One region of the Streptomyces sp. CC0208 genome, then DNA from elsewhere that is predicted to be linked to it. Evidence: riboswitches for the same ligand, from Rfam matches in the RefSeq annotation. Region 1 holds a riboswitch; the other holds the start of a gene.

The links. A riboswitch is a leader RNA that binds a small molecule or an ion and turns the genes downstream of it on or off. The one in region 1 is predicted to bind cyclic di-AMP.
Positions count from the first base shown of each region.
Region 2: it holds a riboswitch for cyclic di-AMP, as region 1 does, so the genes downstream of both, D1369_RS05345 (LysM peptidoglycan-binding domain-containing M23 family metallopeptidase) here and D1369_RS10365 (M23 family metallopeptidase) in region 1, are expected to answer to the same signal.

Region 1 is NZ_CP031969.1:2,293,758-2,300,849, reverse strand. It holds gene D1369_RS10370 (pitrilysin family protein) at 1-1,193, shown strand, start outside; cyclic di-AMP (ydaO/yuaA leader) riboswitch at 1,406-1,563, shown strand; gene D1369_RS10365 (M23 family metallopeptidase) at 1,577-2,329, shown strand; gene D1369_RS10360 (GntR family transcriptional regulator) at 2,518-3,213, shown strand; gene D1369_RS10355 (HPr family phosphocarrier protein) at 3,339-3,620, opposite strand; gene D1369_RS10345 (bifunctional GNAT family N-acetyltransferase/acetate--CoA ligase family protein) at 3,807-6,650, shown strand; gene D1369_RS10340 (DUF5998 family protein) at 6,702-7,092, shown strand, end outside.
Region 2 is NZ_CP031969.1:1,143,099-1,150,190, reverse strand. It holds gene D1369_RS05365 (XRE family transcriptional regulator) at 1-377, shown strand, start outside; gene D1369_RS05360 (DUF6126 family protein) at 374-496, shown strand; gene D1369_RS05355 (tyrosine-protein phosphatase) at 509-1,306, opposite strand; gene D1369_RS05350 (alpha-galactosidase) at 1,515-3,590, shown strand; cyclic di-AMP (ydaO/yuaA leader) riboswitch at 3,895-4,057, shown strand; gene D1369_RS05345 (LysM peptidoglycan-binding domain-containing M23 family metallopeptidase) at 4,062-5,000, shown strand; gene D1369_RS05340 (SGNH/GDSL hydrolase family protein) at 5,327-6,112, shown strand; gene D1369_RS05335 (TetR/AcrR family transcriptional regulator) at 6,204-6,812, opposite strand; gene D1369_RS05330 (Glu/Leu/Phe/Val dehydrogenase dimerization domain-containing protein) at 6,861-7,092, opposite strand, start outside.

The DNA.
Region 1 (7,092 bases):
ACGGTGTCGCCACGATCATGGCGCGCGCGTTCTCCGAGGGCACCGACAAGCACTCCGCCGAGGACTTCGCCGCCGAGCTGGAGCGCTGCGGCGCCACCCTGGACGCGCACGCCGACCACCCGGGCGTCCGTCTGAGCCTCGAAGTGCCCGCCTCCCGCCTGGCCAAGGCGCTCGGTCTGCTGGCCGACGCGCTCAGGGCGCCCGCGTTCGCGGACAGCGAGGTGGAGCGGCTCGTCCGCAACCGCCTCGACGAGATCCCGCACGAGCTGGCCAACCCGTCCCGCCGCGCGGCCAAGGAGCTCTCCAGGGAACTCTTCCCGGCGGACTCGCGCATGTCGCGCCCGCGCCAGGGGACCGAGGAGACCGTCGAGAACATCGACTCCGCGGCCGTGCGCGCCTTCTACGAGAAGCACGTGCGGCCCGCCACCGCGACCGCCGTGGTCGTCGGTGACCTCACCGGCATCGACCTGGACGCGCTGCTCGCCGACACCCTCGGCTCCTGGACCGGCTCCACGGGCGAGCCGCGCCCCGTGCCGCCGGTGACCGCCGACGACACCGGCCGGGTCGTCATCGTGGACCGCCCCGGCGCCGTCCAGACGCAGCTGCTGATCGGCCGTATCGGAGCGGACCGGCACGCACGCGTGTGGCCCGCGCAGGTGCTCGGCACGTACTGCCTCGGCGGCACCCTCACCTCCCGCCTGGACCGCGTCCTGCGCGAGGAGAAGGGCTACACCTACGGCGTACGGTCGTTCGGCCAGGTCCTCAGGTCCGCCCCGGACGGCTCGGGCGCCGCGATGCTCGCCATCAGCGGCTCGGTCGACACCCCGAACACCGGTCCCGCCCTGGACGACCTGTGGAAGGTGCTGCGCACGCTCGCCGAGAGCGGTCTCACCGACGCGGAGCGCGATGTCGCCGTACAGAACCTCGTCGGTGTGGCACCGCTCAAGTACGAGACGGCCGCGGCCGTCGCGAGCACGCTGGCCGACCAGGTCGAGCAGCACCTGCCCGACGACTACCAGGCGACGCTTTACCAGCAGCTCGCCGCGACCGGCACCGTCGAGGCCACCGCCGCCGTCGTGAACGCCTTCCCGGTGGACCGGCTGGTGACGATCCTGGTCGGCGACGCGGCCGCCATCAAGGAGCCCGTCGAAGCCCTCGGCATCGGCGAAGTCAAGGTCGTGACGGCCGAGTAGAGGCAACCAGGCCTCGAAGGGGCCCTGGTGACGCGAGCGTCACCAGGGCCCCTTCGACACCCAACTCACTTAGATGTCCGAATTGGGCAGGAGGTTGCCTGTCTGCCCTGTGGGATGCGCTACAAACACCCTGATCGGTTTGGGGATTGAAAGCAGGCCCGCTTAGCGTCCTCTGGGCTGTCCGTCAGGCACTGCGCCGCGCCCGCGGCACCGGACAGTCATCGCCGAGTCCCCGTAGGCGCGAGCCAGGGGAGCCGGGGACCCACCGTCCCTGGGGTGAATCGGACGCCCGCGCACCGCGAGGGGGTCCGTAGGAGACCTTCCTGCTCCGAACCCGTCAGCTAACCCGGTAGGCGAGAAGGAAGGAAAGGATCAGCCACCACATGGCGTTCACCTGCGCCACCGGGAAGCACCGTCGTCCCAGCCGCATGAAGCGCACGACCGCCCGCGCCGCAGGCGTCGCGGCCCTTGCCACCACCGGCGTCATCGGCGTCGTCGCCGCCCCCGCGCTCGCCGCCGACAACTCCGTCGAGCAGACCGGTCTCATGCCCGTCGTCACCGTCGGCGACTCCCTCGCGGACCAGCTCGGCGCCCAGGCCGAGGCCCAGGCCCAGGCCGCCGCACAGAAGAAGGCGGCGGCGGAGGCCAAGCGGAAGGCCGAGGCGCGTGCCAAGGAGATACGCGAGGCCAAGGAGCGCGCCGCCCGTGAGGCCGAGCGCAAGCGTCTCAACGCCTTCGTCGCCCCGATCTCCGGCTCCTACGTCTCCACCGGCTACAAGACCGGCGGCTCGCTGTGGTCCTCCGGCAGCCACACCGGTGTCGACTTCCACGCCGCCAGCGGCACCTCCGTGCACGCGGTCGGCCGCGGCACCGTCGTGGAGACGGGCTGGGGCGGGTCGTACGGGAACCAGATCGTGATCAGGATGGCCGACGGCACGTACACCCAGTACGGCCACCTGTCGTCCATCGGCGTCTCGGTCGGCCAGTCGGTCACCCCCGGCCAGCAGATCGGCCTCTCCGGCGCGACCGGCAACGTCACCGGACCGCACCTGCACTTCGAGGCGCGCACCAGCCCGGAGTACGGCTCGGACATCGACCCCGTCTCCTACCTGCGGTCGCACGGCGTGAACGTCTGACGACCCGTCGCGCACACTCCGCGAGACCCCGGCTCCCCGAGCCGGGGTTTCGTCGTTTCCAGCGCCCCGTTGTCCAAAAAATATCCCTGGATTCCGGTCCGCCGTCGGAAATTCCCGCTCATTGCAATAGAGTCACTGAACACACGTCAATCGGCGACGTTTCACGGGGATTAAGACGGAGGTCGGACATGCGTATTCCGGCGCACTCGGTATGCACGGCGATCCGGGACGACATCGTCGCCGGTGTCCACGAGCGCGGGAGCCGGCTCACCGAGGAACTGCTCGCCCGTCGCTACGGCGTCTCCCGCGTCCCCGTCCGCGAGGCCCTGCGCACCCTGGAGGCCGAGGGCTTCGTGGTGACGCGGCGGCACGCGGGCGCGTGCGTGGCGGAACCGACCGAGCAGGAGGGCGCCGACCTCCTGGAGATGCGCATGCTCCTCGAACCGCTCGGCGCCACCCGGGCCGCCCAGCGGCGCACCGAGGCCCACCTGAAGGTGCTGCGCGGCCTGGTCAGGCTGGGCCAGGAGCGGGCCAGGCGGGGCAACAGCGACGATCTGCGCTCCCTGGGGGGCTGGTTCCACGAGACGCTCGCGCAGGCCTCCGGCAGCCCCGCGCTGACCTCGATGCTGACCCAGCTGCGGCACAAGATCGCCTGGATGTACGTCGTGGACGCACCCGCCAACCCGGTGGAGTCCTGGGCGGAGCACGGCGCCATCGTGGACGCGGTGGCACGCGGGGACGCCGAGCGAGCGCGGGCGATCACGGCACTGCACACCGAGCGCTCGGGTGTGGTGCACCGGCTGCGGTTCACCTCCGGGCCGGAGCGCGCGGACCGTGTGAGGACCTCGCAACATCCTGTAAACGTGACGGGTGTGCGGCATTAACACGGGCGCCGTATACAAAGAAGAGTAATTCGCGGGGGAGTATTTCTGCTGCCCGCAAAAGGGAAAGCGAAGGGCCCGCCCGATAATTCGGACGAGCCCCTCGGTGCTTTTCGGGAGACCCGAAATCAGACGGTCTCGGGAAGCTCCTCGAGTCCCTCGGCGACCAGCTTCGCGAGCCGGTCGAGGGCCGCGTCCGCGCCCTCGGCGTCGGAGGCGAGGACGATCTCCTCGCCGCCCTGGGCGCCCAGGCCGAGAACGGCCAGCATGGAGGCCGCGTTGACGGGGTTGCCGTCGGCCTTGGCGATCGTCACCGGGATACCTGCGGCCGTGGCGGCCCGGACGAAGATGGAAGCGGGGCGGGCGTGGAGGCCCTCGGCCCAGCCGACGTTGACGCGGCGCTCAGCCATGTGATGCTGCCCTTCGGTTCTCAAGGTTGTCTAGACCAGTTTCCCACACGTGAAGTGTCTCCGGAGAGGACCCGAAGTCCCTCCGGGGCGATCGTCGGACCGCGGCCTCGGTCCGACGTCCGTCCTCGCGCGTTCTCCACAGACTGCCTCGCGCCGTTGTCGTACGCGAGCCGTACGCTGGGGCCCATGCAGAGCGCGTCGGACCGGCACGAGTACCCCGCCCACTGGGAAGCCGACGTGGTGCTGCGCGACGGCGGCACCGCACGCATCCGGCCCATCACCGTCGACGACGCCGATCGCCTGGTCAGCTTCTACGAGCAGGTCTCGGACGAGTCGAAGTACTACCGCTTCTTCGCGCCCTACCCGCGCCTGTCCGCCAAGGACGTCCACCGCTTCACGCACCACGACTTTGTGGACCGGGTGGGTCTCGCCGCCACGGTCGGCGGCGAGTTCATCGCCACCGTACGCTACGACCGCATCGGCGCCGACGGCATGGCCGCCTCGGCTCCCGCCGACGAGGCCGAGGTCGCCTTCCTCGTGCAGGACGCCCACCAGGGGCGCGGTGTGGCCTCCGCCCTCCTCGAACACATCGGGGCCGTCGCCCGTGAGCGCGGCATCCGGCGCTTCGCCGCCGAGGTGCTGCCCGCCAACGTCAAGATGATCAAGGTGTTCACCGATGCCGGGTACACCCAGAAGCGCAGCTTCGAGGACGGCGTCGTACGCCTGGAGTTCGACCTGGAGCCCACCGACCGCTCGCTCGCGGTGCAGTACGCGCGCGAACAGCGCGCCGAGTCGCGGTCCGTGCAGCGGCTGCTCACCCCCGGGTCCGTCGCCGTCGTAGGCGTCGGACGGGCTCCCGGCGGTGTGGGCCGCAGCGTGCTCGGCAACATCAGGGACTACGGCTTCACCGGTCGCCTGTACGCCGTGAACAAGGCGTTCCCCGAGGAGCAGAAGGACCTCGACGGCATCCCCGCACACCGCTCGGTGGGGGACATCGACGGCCCCGTCGACGTCGCGGTCCTCGCCGTACCGGCCGAGCACGTCCCCGAGGTCGTCGCCGAGTGCGGGGCACATGGCGTCCAGGGGCTCGTCGTGCTCTCCGCCGGGTACGCCGAGAGCGGCCCCGAAGGGCGCGAGCGCCAGCGCGAACTCGTGCGGCACGCACGCGCGTACGGCATGCGGATCATCGGCCCGAACGCCTTCGGGGTCATCAACACCAACCCGGACGTCCGCCTCAACGCCTCGCTGGCCCCCGAGACCCCCCGCCCCGGCCGGATCGGCCTGTTCGCCCAGTCGGGCGCGATCGGCGTCGCCCTGCTCTCCCGGCTGCACCGGCGCGGCGGCGGCGTCACCGGCGTGACCGGCGTCTCCACCTTCGTCTCCTCCGGCAACCGCGCCGACGTCTCCGGCAACGACGTCCTTCAGTACTGGTACGACGACCCGGACACCGACGTCGTCCTCATGTACCTGGAGTCCATCGGCAACCCCCGCAAGTTCACCCGCCTCGCCAGGCGTACGGCGGCGGCGAAGCCCCTGGTCGTGGTGCAGGGCTCGGGGACCACCCCGCAGGGCCACGCCGTCCGCGCCACGCGCCTGCCGCGCGCCACGGTGTCCGCGCTGCTCCGGCAGGCCGGCGTGATCCAGGTGGACACCATCACCGAACTCGTGGACACCGGCCTCCTGCTGGCCCGCCAGCCGCTGCCCGGCGGACCCAGGGTGGCGATCCTCGGCAACTCCGAGTCGCTCGGCCTGCTCACCTACGACGCGTGCGTGGCCGAGGGGCTGAGGCCGTCGACCCCGCTGGACCTCACCACCGCGGCCGTGCCCGAGGACTTCCACGCGGCTCTCGCGCGCGCGTTGGCCGACGACTCCTGCGACGCGGTGATCGTGACGGCCATCCCGGCGGTCGGCGAGGGGACCGCAGGCGACGCCGCCCTCGCCGAGGCGCTCAGGTCCGCGGCGGAACAGGTCCCCGGCAAGCCGGTCCTCGTGGTCCACGTCGAGCTCGGCGGCCTCGCGGAGGCCCTGTCGGCGGCGACCAGCACCGCGCCCCAGGCCGCCGCGGGCCCGCCGAGGATCCGTGCCGACCACCCGTTCCGCGCCCTGGACCGGCTGCGCGCCACGCAGGCCCCCGCGCAGCCGCCCGAGCCCGGGAACAGCGACCGCCTCATCCCCGCCTACCCCGCCGCCGAGCGCGCGGTGCGGGCCCTCGCCGACGCCGTGCAGTACGCGCAGTGGCGCAGGGAGGCCGCCGAGCCCGGCAAGGTGCCCGAGTCCATCGACGCGGACATCGACGAGAAGGGCGCCGCGGCCCTGATCGACGGCCTGCTCACGCGCGGGCAGGGACTCACCCTCGGCACCGAGGAGACCTGCGAGCTGCTCGCCACGTACGGCATCCAGGTCCACCGCGCCCTGCCCGCCGCCACCGCCGACGCCGCCGTCGAGGCCGCCGCCGCCCTCGGTTACCCGGTCGCCCTCAAGGCCACCGCCCCGCACCTGCGCCACCGCGCCGACCTCGGTGGCGTACGCCTTGATCTCGCGGACGAGGAGCAGCTGAGACGGGCGTACACCGAGCTGACCGAGCTGTTCGGCCCGCCCGACGAACTGCGGCCCGTCGTGCAGGGGATGGCCCCGCGCGGGGTCGACACCGTGATCCGTGCCGTCATCGACCCCGCCGCCGGCGCCGTGCTGTCCTTCGGACTGGCCGGGGCGGCCTCACAGCTGCTCGACGACACCGCGCACCGGCTGATTCCGGTCACCGACCGGGAGGCGGCGACCCTGGTCCGCTCGATCCGGACGGCTCCGCTCCTCTTCGGTTGGCGCGGTTCCACCCCGGTCGACACACCCGCGCTGGAGGAGCTCCTGCTGCGGGTGTCCCGGCTGGTCGACGACCATCCCGAGGTCGTAGCGGTCACCCTGGAGCCGGTCGTCGTCGCCCCGCGCGGCCTGAGCGTCCTCGGCGCCTCCGTACGGCTCGCGCCGCCGCCCGCCCGCGACGACCTCGGCCCGCGGACCCTTCCCGCGTACTGAGCGGCGGCGAGCGGTGCCTCGCAGTCAGCGCGCCACCGTAGGATGGACGGCATGGCCAAGACCAGTACGACGACCCAGGGGCTGCGTGCGGCGATCGAGCGCAGCGGCTACTACCCGGCCCTCGTGGCCGAGGCGGTGGAGGCCGCCGTGGGCGGCGAGCCCATCCGGTCGTACCTGGTCCACCAGGAGACGACGTTCGACCAGAACGAGGTGCGGCGGCACGTGACCGTGCTCGTCCTCACCGGCAACCGCTTCATCGTGAGCCACACCGACGAACAGGCCGCGGACACCACGTCCCCGACGCCGTACGCCACCACCTCCACGGAGTCCGTGAAGCTTGGCCGGATCTCGTCGGTCGTGGTCAGTCGGGTCGTCGCGAACCCGGAGCAGTACCAGCCGGGCACCCTGCCCCGCGAGGTCGTGCTGACCATCGGCTGGGGCG
Region 2 (7,092 bases), 1.2 Mb from region 1:
CCGACCGGGACGCCGTGCTGCGCTCCGCCGACATGGAACCGACCGTGGCGGGCGGCTGGACCTACTTCCAGGCGGGCGCGGCCGGCCGCGGCATGCAGGCCCTGCGCGTGCAGGTCCCGCACGGCTCCCAGGGCGACATCGTGCGGGTTCACCCCGGCGAGGAATGGCTGTACGTCCTCAAGGGGCGGCTCAGGCTCCGCCTCGGAGACGCCACGCACCGGCTCGGTCCGGGCGACAGCGCGCACTTCGACTCGCTGACCCCGCACCGCATCGCCGCCCAGGATCCCGACGGTGTCGAGCTCCTGTTCGTCCACACCCTGTTGCAGAGTCCCACGGCCACGCTGTGCCTGGGCCCCACCCCTGGAGAGACGCCATGAGTGACATGGAGGAGAAGTTCCCCCGCGCCCTGTGGGTGCGCCTGATCATCTACCTCGCGGTCGGCCACGTCTTCGCGGCCTTCATCTACTTCCTCTTCGAGGTGGGAGCCGGGCAGTAGCGGCCGTCCGGCTCAGTCGAGCAGGCGCTCCCGCAGCCGCTCACGGATCTCGGGAGTCAGGCCGAGGCCCTCGCGCAGATACGCCTCGACCCCGCCCCATGTCTCCTCGATGGTCTCGAAGGCCGCCTCCAGATACTCGGCACGCGCCTCGAACAGGGGGCTGAGCAGCTCCATGACCTCGGGGGAGTAGGCGTCGGCCGAGGTGCTGGTGCGGCGCACCTTGTAGCGGCGGTGCTTGGCGTTCGACTCCAGGTAGTCGGCGACGATCGCCTCGCGCTCCACCCCGAGGGCGAGCAGGGTCACGGCGACGGACAGGCCCGCGCGGTCCTTGCCGGCCGCGCAGTGCATGAGGGCGGGCGTGCTGTCCTCGGCGAGGGAGTGGAGCACCCGGGAGTGCTCGGCGGTGCGTTCCTTGATCATCGTGCGGTAGGAGTTCGTCATGCGCTCCGCGGCCTTGCCGTCGCCGAGGAGCTCGCGCAGCTGCTCGATGTCGCCGTCGCGGACCATCTTCCAGAACCAGGTGCCCTCGGCGGGGTCGCTCAGCGGCAGGTTCACATTGGTGACGCCCGGCAGGTCGACGTCGGGGCCCTCCAGCTTCTGGTCCGCCGCGTTGCGGAAGTCGAAGATCGTGTGCAGGCCGAGCGAGGCCAGGAAGGCCGCGTCCTCCGCGGTCGCGTGCGCGAGGTGACCGCTGCGGAACAGCATTCCGTACCGCACCCGCCGTCCGTCCGCCGTCGGCAGTCCGCCCACGTCACGGAAGTTGCGGACACCTGCCAGTTCGGGTTCGGTCGACGGGATCTGCTGCGTCACGGGGGCTCCTCCCAGCCGGGCCCCGTCAGCGCGGCTCGTCGACGGGGCACGCTCTCGACGATACGACATGGGTTCCTGGGGCAATGAGTTGTCCACAGGGCCTGGCAATGACTTGTCCACAGCCGTTGCGACCAGCACGGTTGGCCCCTGATGATGTTGGGGCCTGAGTGCACCTGTTGGCACCTGTTCGGATCTGTGAGGAAGCACCATGCTGGAGATCGCCGAGAACGGCCGTACGTGGATTCTGTCCGGGCCGGCCAGCAGTTACGCCCTGCACCTCACCGCCGAGGACGAGCTGCTGCACCTGCACTGGGGTCCGAGGATCGCCCTGGCCGACGCCGAGGCCCTCGCCGTACGTCCGCTGCCCGAGTACTGGCCCTTCGAGTCCCCGCTCGACGGCCGCGAGGAGTACCCCGTCGAGGGCGGTCCCCGCTTCACCCGCCCCGCCCTGTCCGTGCGCACCGAGGTGCGGCGCGGCACCGAGTGGAGCTTCGAGGCGTACGACACCGAGGGCGACGAACTGCGGCTGCGGTTCCGCGACGACGGGCTGACCATCACGCTGCACTACCGGATGCGCGATGACATCCTGGAGCGCTGGGTGACCCTGGACAACCAGGGGCAGGACCCGGTCGAGCTGCTGCGCGCCGACTCCGCCACCTGGACCCTGCCCGACCGCGAGGACGGCTGGCGGCTGTCCCAGCTGCACGGCCGCTGGGCCGCCGAGTCCCTGCTCACCCGGACCCCGCTCACCTACGGCGAGAAGGTCATCGGCAGCCGCCGCGGCCACACCGGCCACCAGCACCTGCCGTGGGTGGCGCTCGACACCGACGCCACCGAGGAGCGGGGCGAGGTCTACGGTGTCGCCCTCGGCTGGTCGGGGTCCTGGCGGATCGCCGTGGCCCAGCTGCCCGACGCGCGCGTGCAGATCACCGGCGGCGCCGGCTACGACGACTCGGGACTGCTGCGGCTGGCGGCCGGGGAGTCCTTCACGACCCCTGTCTTCGCCGGCCTCTGGAGCGACGGCGGCTTCGGCGCCGCGAGCCGTGCCTGGCACGCCTACCAGCGGGCGTACGTCATCCCGGACGCGGACCAGGACCGGCCTGTGCTGTTCAACTCCTGGGAGGCCACGAACTTCGACATCTCCGAGGAGCAGCAGCGCACCCTCGCCCGGCGGGCCGCGGCGATGGGCGTCGAGCTGTTCGTGGTCGACGACGGCTGGTTCGGTGCCCGCACCAGCGACCGGGCCGGACTCGGTGACTGGGCGCCCAACCCCGACCGCTTCCCCTCCGGCCTCAAGCCGCTCGGCGACTACGTGCGCGAGCTCGGCATGCAGTTCGGCATCTGGGTCGAGCCGGAGATGATCAACCCGGACAGCGAGCTGTACCGCGCCCACCCGGACTGGGTGCAGTACCAAGCGGGACGGAAGCGGACGGAGTTCCGCAATCAGCTCATACTCAACCTCGCGCGCGAGGACGTCCAGGAGTACCTGTGGGAGCAGCTCGACACCCTGCTCTCCTCGGCCCCGATCGACTATGTGAAGTGGGACTTCAACCGCTGCTTCACGGACGCGGGCTGGCCCGGCGAGCCCTATCCGCAGCGACTGTGGGTCGACCATGTGCGCGGCTTCTACGCCCTGTTGGACCGGTTGCGGGAAGCTCACCCGGGCGTGGCCTTCGAGTCCTGCTCGGGGGGCGGGGGCCGGATCGACCTCGGGGTGCTGAGCCGCACCGACCAGGTGTGGACCTCGGACAACACCGACCCGCTCGACCGGCTTGCCATCCAGGACGGCTTCAGCCAGATCCATCCCGCGCGCGTGATGGCCGCCTGGGTCACCGACAGTCCCAACACCCAGCTCAACGGCCGGGTGAGCTCGCTGCGGTTCCGGTTCGTGAGCGCGATGGCCGGGGTGCTCGGAGTAGGCGGGGACCTGGCGGAGTGGACCGAGGAGGAGCTCGCCGAAGCCGGTCGCTGGGTGAAGCTCTACAAGGAGATCAGGCCCCTGGTGCAGCATGGCGACCTCTACCGGCTGCGGCCTCCGCGGGGCGGACTGAGCGCGGTGCAGTACGTCCGCGGGGGCGAGACTGTCGTCCTCGCCTGGCTTCAGGCGCAGAAGTACGGCGAGCCCGTCCCCTCGCTGCGGCTGCGCGGGCTCGACCCGACAGCATCGTACGAATGCCCCGAAACGGGCGAAGTTCACCGAGGGGTCATATTGCTGCATCACGGACTTCGTACCGGTTTGCGCGGCGACCTCGATGCGACGGTTATCCGACTGCGTCGCATCTAGGGCTTCTGCCCGAATTGGCGGCTTCCTTCCAACTCCTTCCGGGATGGGGGTTCCTGTGAATTCGTGACGTGAGGAGCGTCATAACCGTGACGGTGTGTCGCCCGTCATGTTCACGTAATTCACAGGTTTACCAAGGGGGTTTGGGTGGGAGAAGGGTGTCCGATTCACGCAGGGTGACCGGTAATTCGCATAGGGGATCAAGAGAAACGCTTACCCGGGCAACCTCTCACTTGTCCCTTTGCGTCTTGCTCGTTTACGTTCGCCACCGATCCGGTCGGACGCCCAATCCTGCCGCCGAACGGATTCCCCACACCCACTGACCCGTGTACGGCAGGAGCGGGGGACCCACAGGTAGAACTGCCTGTTCCGGTCTCCGGAACAGGCTTGGGGTTTAGTCGCGTCTCGGCGCGGCCGGGCATCTCCAGCCCGCACCCGACAGCTCACCTCGCAGGCGCCGGAGAGGAATTCGTCATGCCCGCGAAGGGTAAGCACCGCCGCCCGAAGTCCCAGCGCTTCGCCCGCTCGATCGCCGTCGCCGGAACCGGGGGAGCCGCTCTCGCTCTCCCGCTCATGGGGGCCACCGGCGCACACGCCGCCACCTCGCAGTCCGTGTCGGAAAAGGCCGTTCAGTCGATTCCCGTCACGCAGAAGGCCGTTGAGAAGTCCGCCGAAAAGGCGGCCGCTAAGAAACACGCGGCAAAGACCTCGACCGTGCGCATCTATTCGGTGCGGGCCGGTGACTATCTCTCGAAGATCGCCGACGAACAGAACGTGAGCGGTGGCTGGAAGAGGCTCTACGCCGACAACCGCCAGGCCATTGGCGACGACCCGTCGTTGATCCACCCGGGTCTGAAGCTCTCGATCGGCAAGAAGGCCAAGGCGGCCACGACGAAGAGCGGGTCCTCCTCGTCGTCCGCGGCGAAGACCGAGAAGGCCGAGCCGAAGAAGTCGGCCTCGAAGGCTACGACTGCCACCCAGAGCTCCACCGCCAGCAGCTCCAGCGGCTTCACCCTCCCGGTCGACGGCGCCACCATCGGCACCGGCTACCGCGTCGCGGGCAGCATGTGGTCCAGCGGCTACCACACCGGCGTCGACTTCGTCGTCCCGACCGGCACCTCGCTCAAGGCCGTCGGCGCGGGCACGGTCGTCTCCGCGGGCTGGGGTGGCGCCTACGGCAACCAGGTCGTCATCAAGCTGGCCGACGGCTACTACGCGCAGTACGCGCACCTGTCCCAGCTCTCCGTCTCGGCCGGCCAGACCGTGACCGCGGGCCAGCAGATCGGCCTCTCCGGCGCGACCGGCAATGTGACCGGCCCGCACCTGCACTTCGAGATCCGCACCACGCCGGACTACGGCTCCGACGTGGACCCGGTCGCCTACCTCCGTTCGAAGGGCGTCGCCGTCGGCTGACGACCCCCCCTGTGCCACCGAAGGCCGGACCCCGATCCCCGGGTCCGGCCTTCGGTGTTTCCTCATGGTCATTTCGTGGCGGCCCTGTGGCGGGCGCGCACGCCGCTACGTCGGACAATCCGGTGTGCGGCCCCTGATCCACGACTTCGAGGTGTGGCGGTCGCAGCGTCAACACTCCTGATGAAAGGGCTATTCCTGGTTTGGCCAACACTTTAGGAGTGGCTTATCTCACCGACCGTCAAGCCCTTCCTACGGTCGCGTAGGTCACATTCGAAGGTGAATCATGAACTGCTGTGGCAGACGATTCGAAGAATGACAGCAGCTCAGTGATCGGGTCGTACGTGGCGGTGGGGGACAGCTTCACCGAGGGCGTCGGCGACCCCGGGCCCGACGGGGCATTCGTCGGCTGGGCCGACCGGTTCGCGGTACTTCTCGCGGACCGGCGGCCCGAGGGCGACTTCAGGTACAGCAATCTCGCCGTACGCGGGAAGCTGCTCGACCAGATCGTCGAGGACCAGCTTCCGCAGGCCGTCGAACTGGCACCGGACCTGGTGTCGTTCTGCGCCGGCGGCAACGACATCATCCGGCCCGGCACCGACCCCGACGAGGTCGCCGAACGCTTCGAGCGGGCCATCGCCCGGCTCACCCAGGCGTGCGGCACGGTCATGGTGACGACCGGCTTCGACACCCGTGGTGTGCCCGTGCTCAAGCATCTGCGCGGCAAGATCGCCACGTACAACGGACATGTGCGGGCCGTCGCCGACCGGTACGGATGCCCGGTGCTCGATCTGTGGTCCCTGAAGACCATCCAAGACCGGCGGGCCTGGGACAGTGACCGGCTGCACCTGTCTCCCGAGGGCCACACGCGTGTGGCCCTCCGTGCAGGACAGGTGCTGGGACTGGAGGTGCCGGCGGACCCGGACCAGCCCTGGCCGCCGCTTCCCCCTCGCGGGCCGCTGGACGTGCGGCGGGACGACGTGCACTGGGCGCGTGAGTTCCTGGTGCCGTGGATCGGACGCCGGCTGCGGGGGGAGTCCTCCGGGGACCATGTGACCGCCAAGGGTGTGCTGTCGCCGGACGACATCAAGACGCGGATCGCCACCGTGGCTTGAGCCGGAGGCGGTCCTGGGGCCGGTCGGGGTGGGTTTCGCCGGCGTCCGCGGTCGGGTCGTCCACCTGGGCGGCCCCGCTCGTGAGCCGCCGCTAGGCGGGACTCGTGCCCTCCAGCCCGAGTTCCCGCGCCAGGGCCTCGTCCACCCACTCCTGGGCCCGCGACCTGGCCACCGCGCCCGCGTAGGACGTCAGTTGGACCGCCAGGCCGTCCAGAAGGGCGGTGAGGCGCAGCGCGGTGGCCTCCGGCTCCGGGCAGCGGAACTCGCCCGCGGCCACGCCCTCCGCGATCACCTCGGTGAGCGCCGCCTTCCAGCGTCTGTCGAGGTCGCGGGTGACCTCCTGGAGGGCCGGTTCGCGCAGGGCCACCGCCCAGCCCTCGATCCACAGCCGCCAGCCCTTGGCCTGGCCCGTCGGGGCGTACCAGCGCACGGCCGACCGGAGCCTGCGCAGGGCGCTGGTGCGACGGCCGAGGAGTTTGCGCAGCCGGGCCAGGTCCTCCTCGGCGGCGTAGGTGAACGCGGCGGCGACCAGCTTCTCCTTCGTGGAGAAGTGATACAGCACCAGGGCGTTGCTCACCCCGAGCGCCGAGGCCACGTCGGCGATCCTGACGGCCGCCACGCCCCGCGCCTCGATCTGCTCGATGGCGGCCCGCAGCAGTTCCTCGCGCCGCTCGGCCACTGTCAACCGCACTCTCGCCACGGGCTCACCCTAATCCGTCCCCCGTGGGGCACCGCGCGACGGGCCAGGTCAGCGGTACTGGCCGAACCGCTCCGCGATCACCGGCAGCCGGTCGGCGACCAGCGCGTGCGCGGCGGCGCGCGGCGAGGTGCCGTCCGCCTCCGCGCGCGCCAGCAACTGCTCGACCAGGGCGCGCATGGAACGTCGTATGTGCGTGAAGGCCCCGTCCGCGTCCGAGCCGATGTCGCCGAAGAGGGTCCACCACCACCAGGCGTTCGTCCCGGAGTTGACCACGACGTCC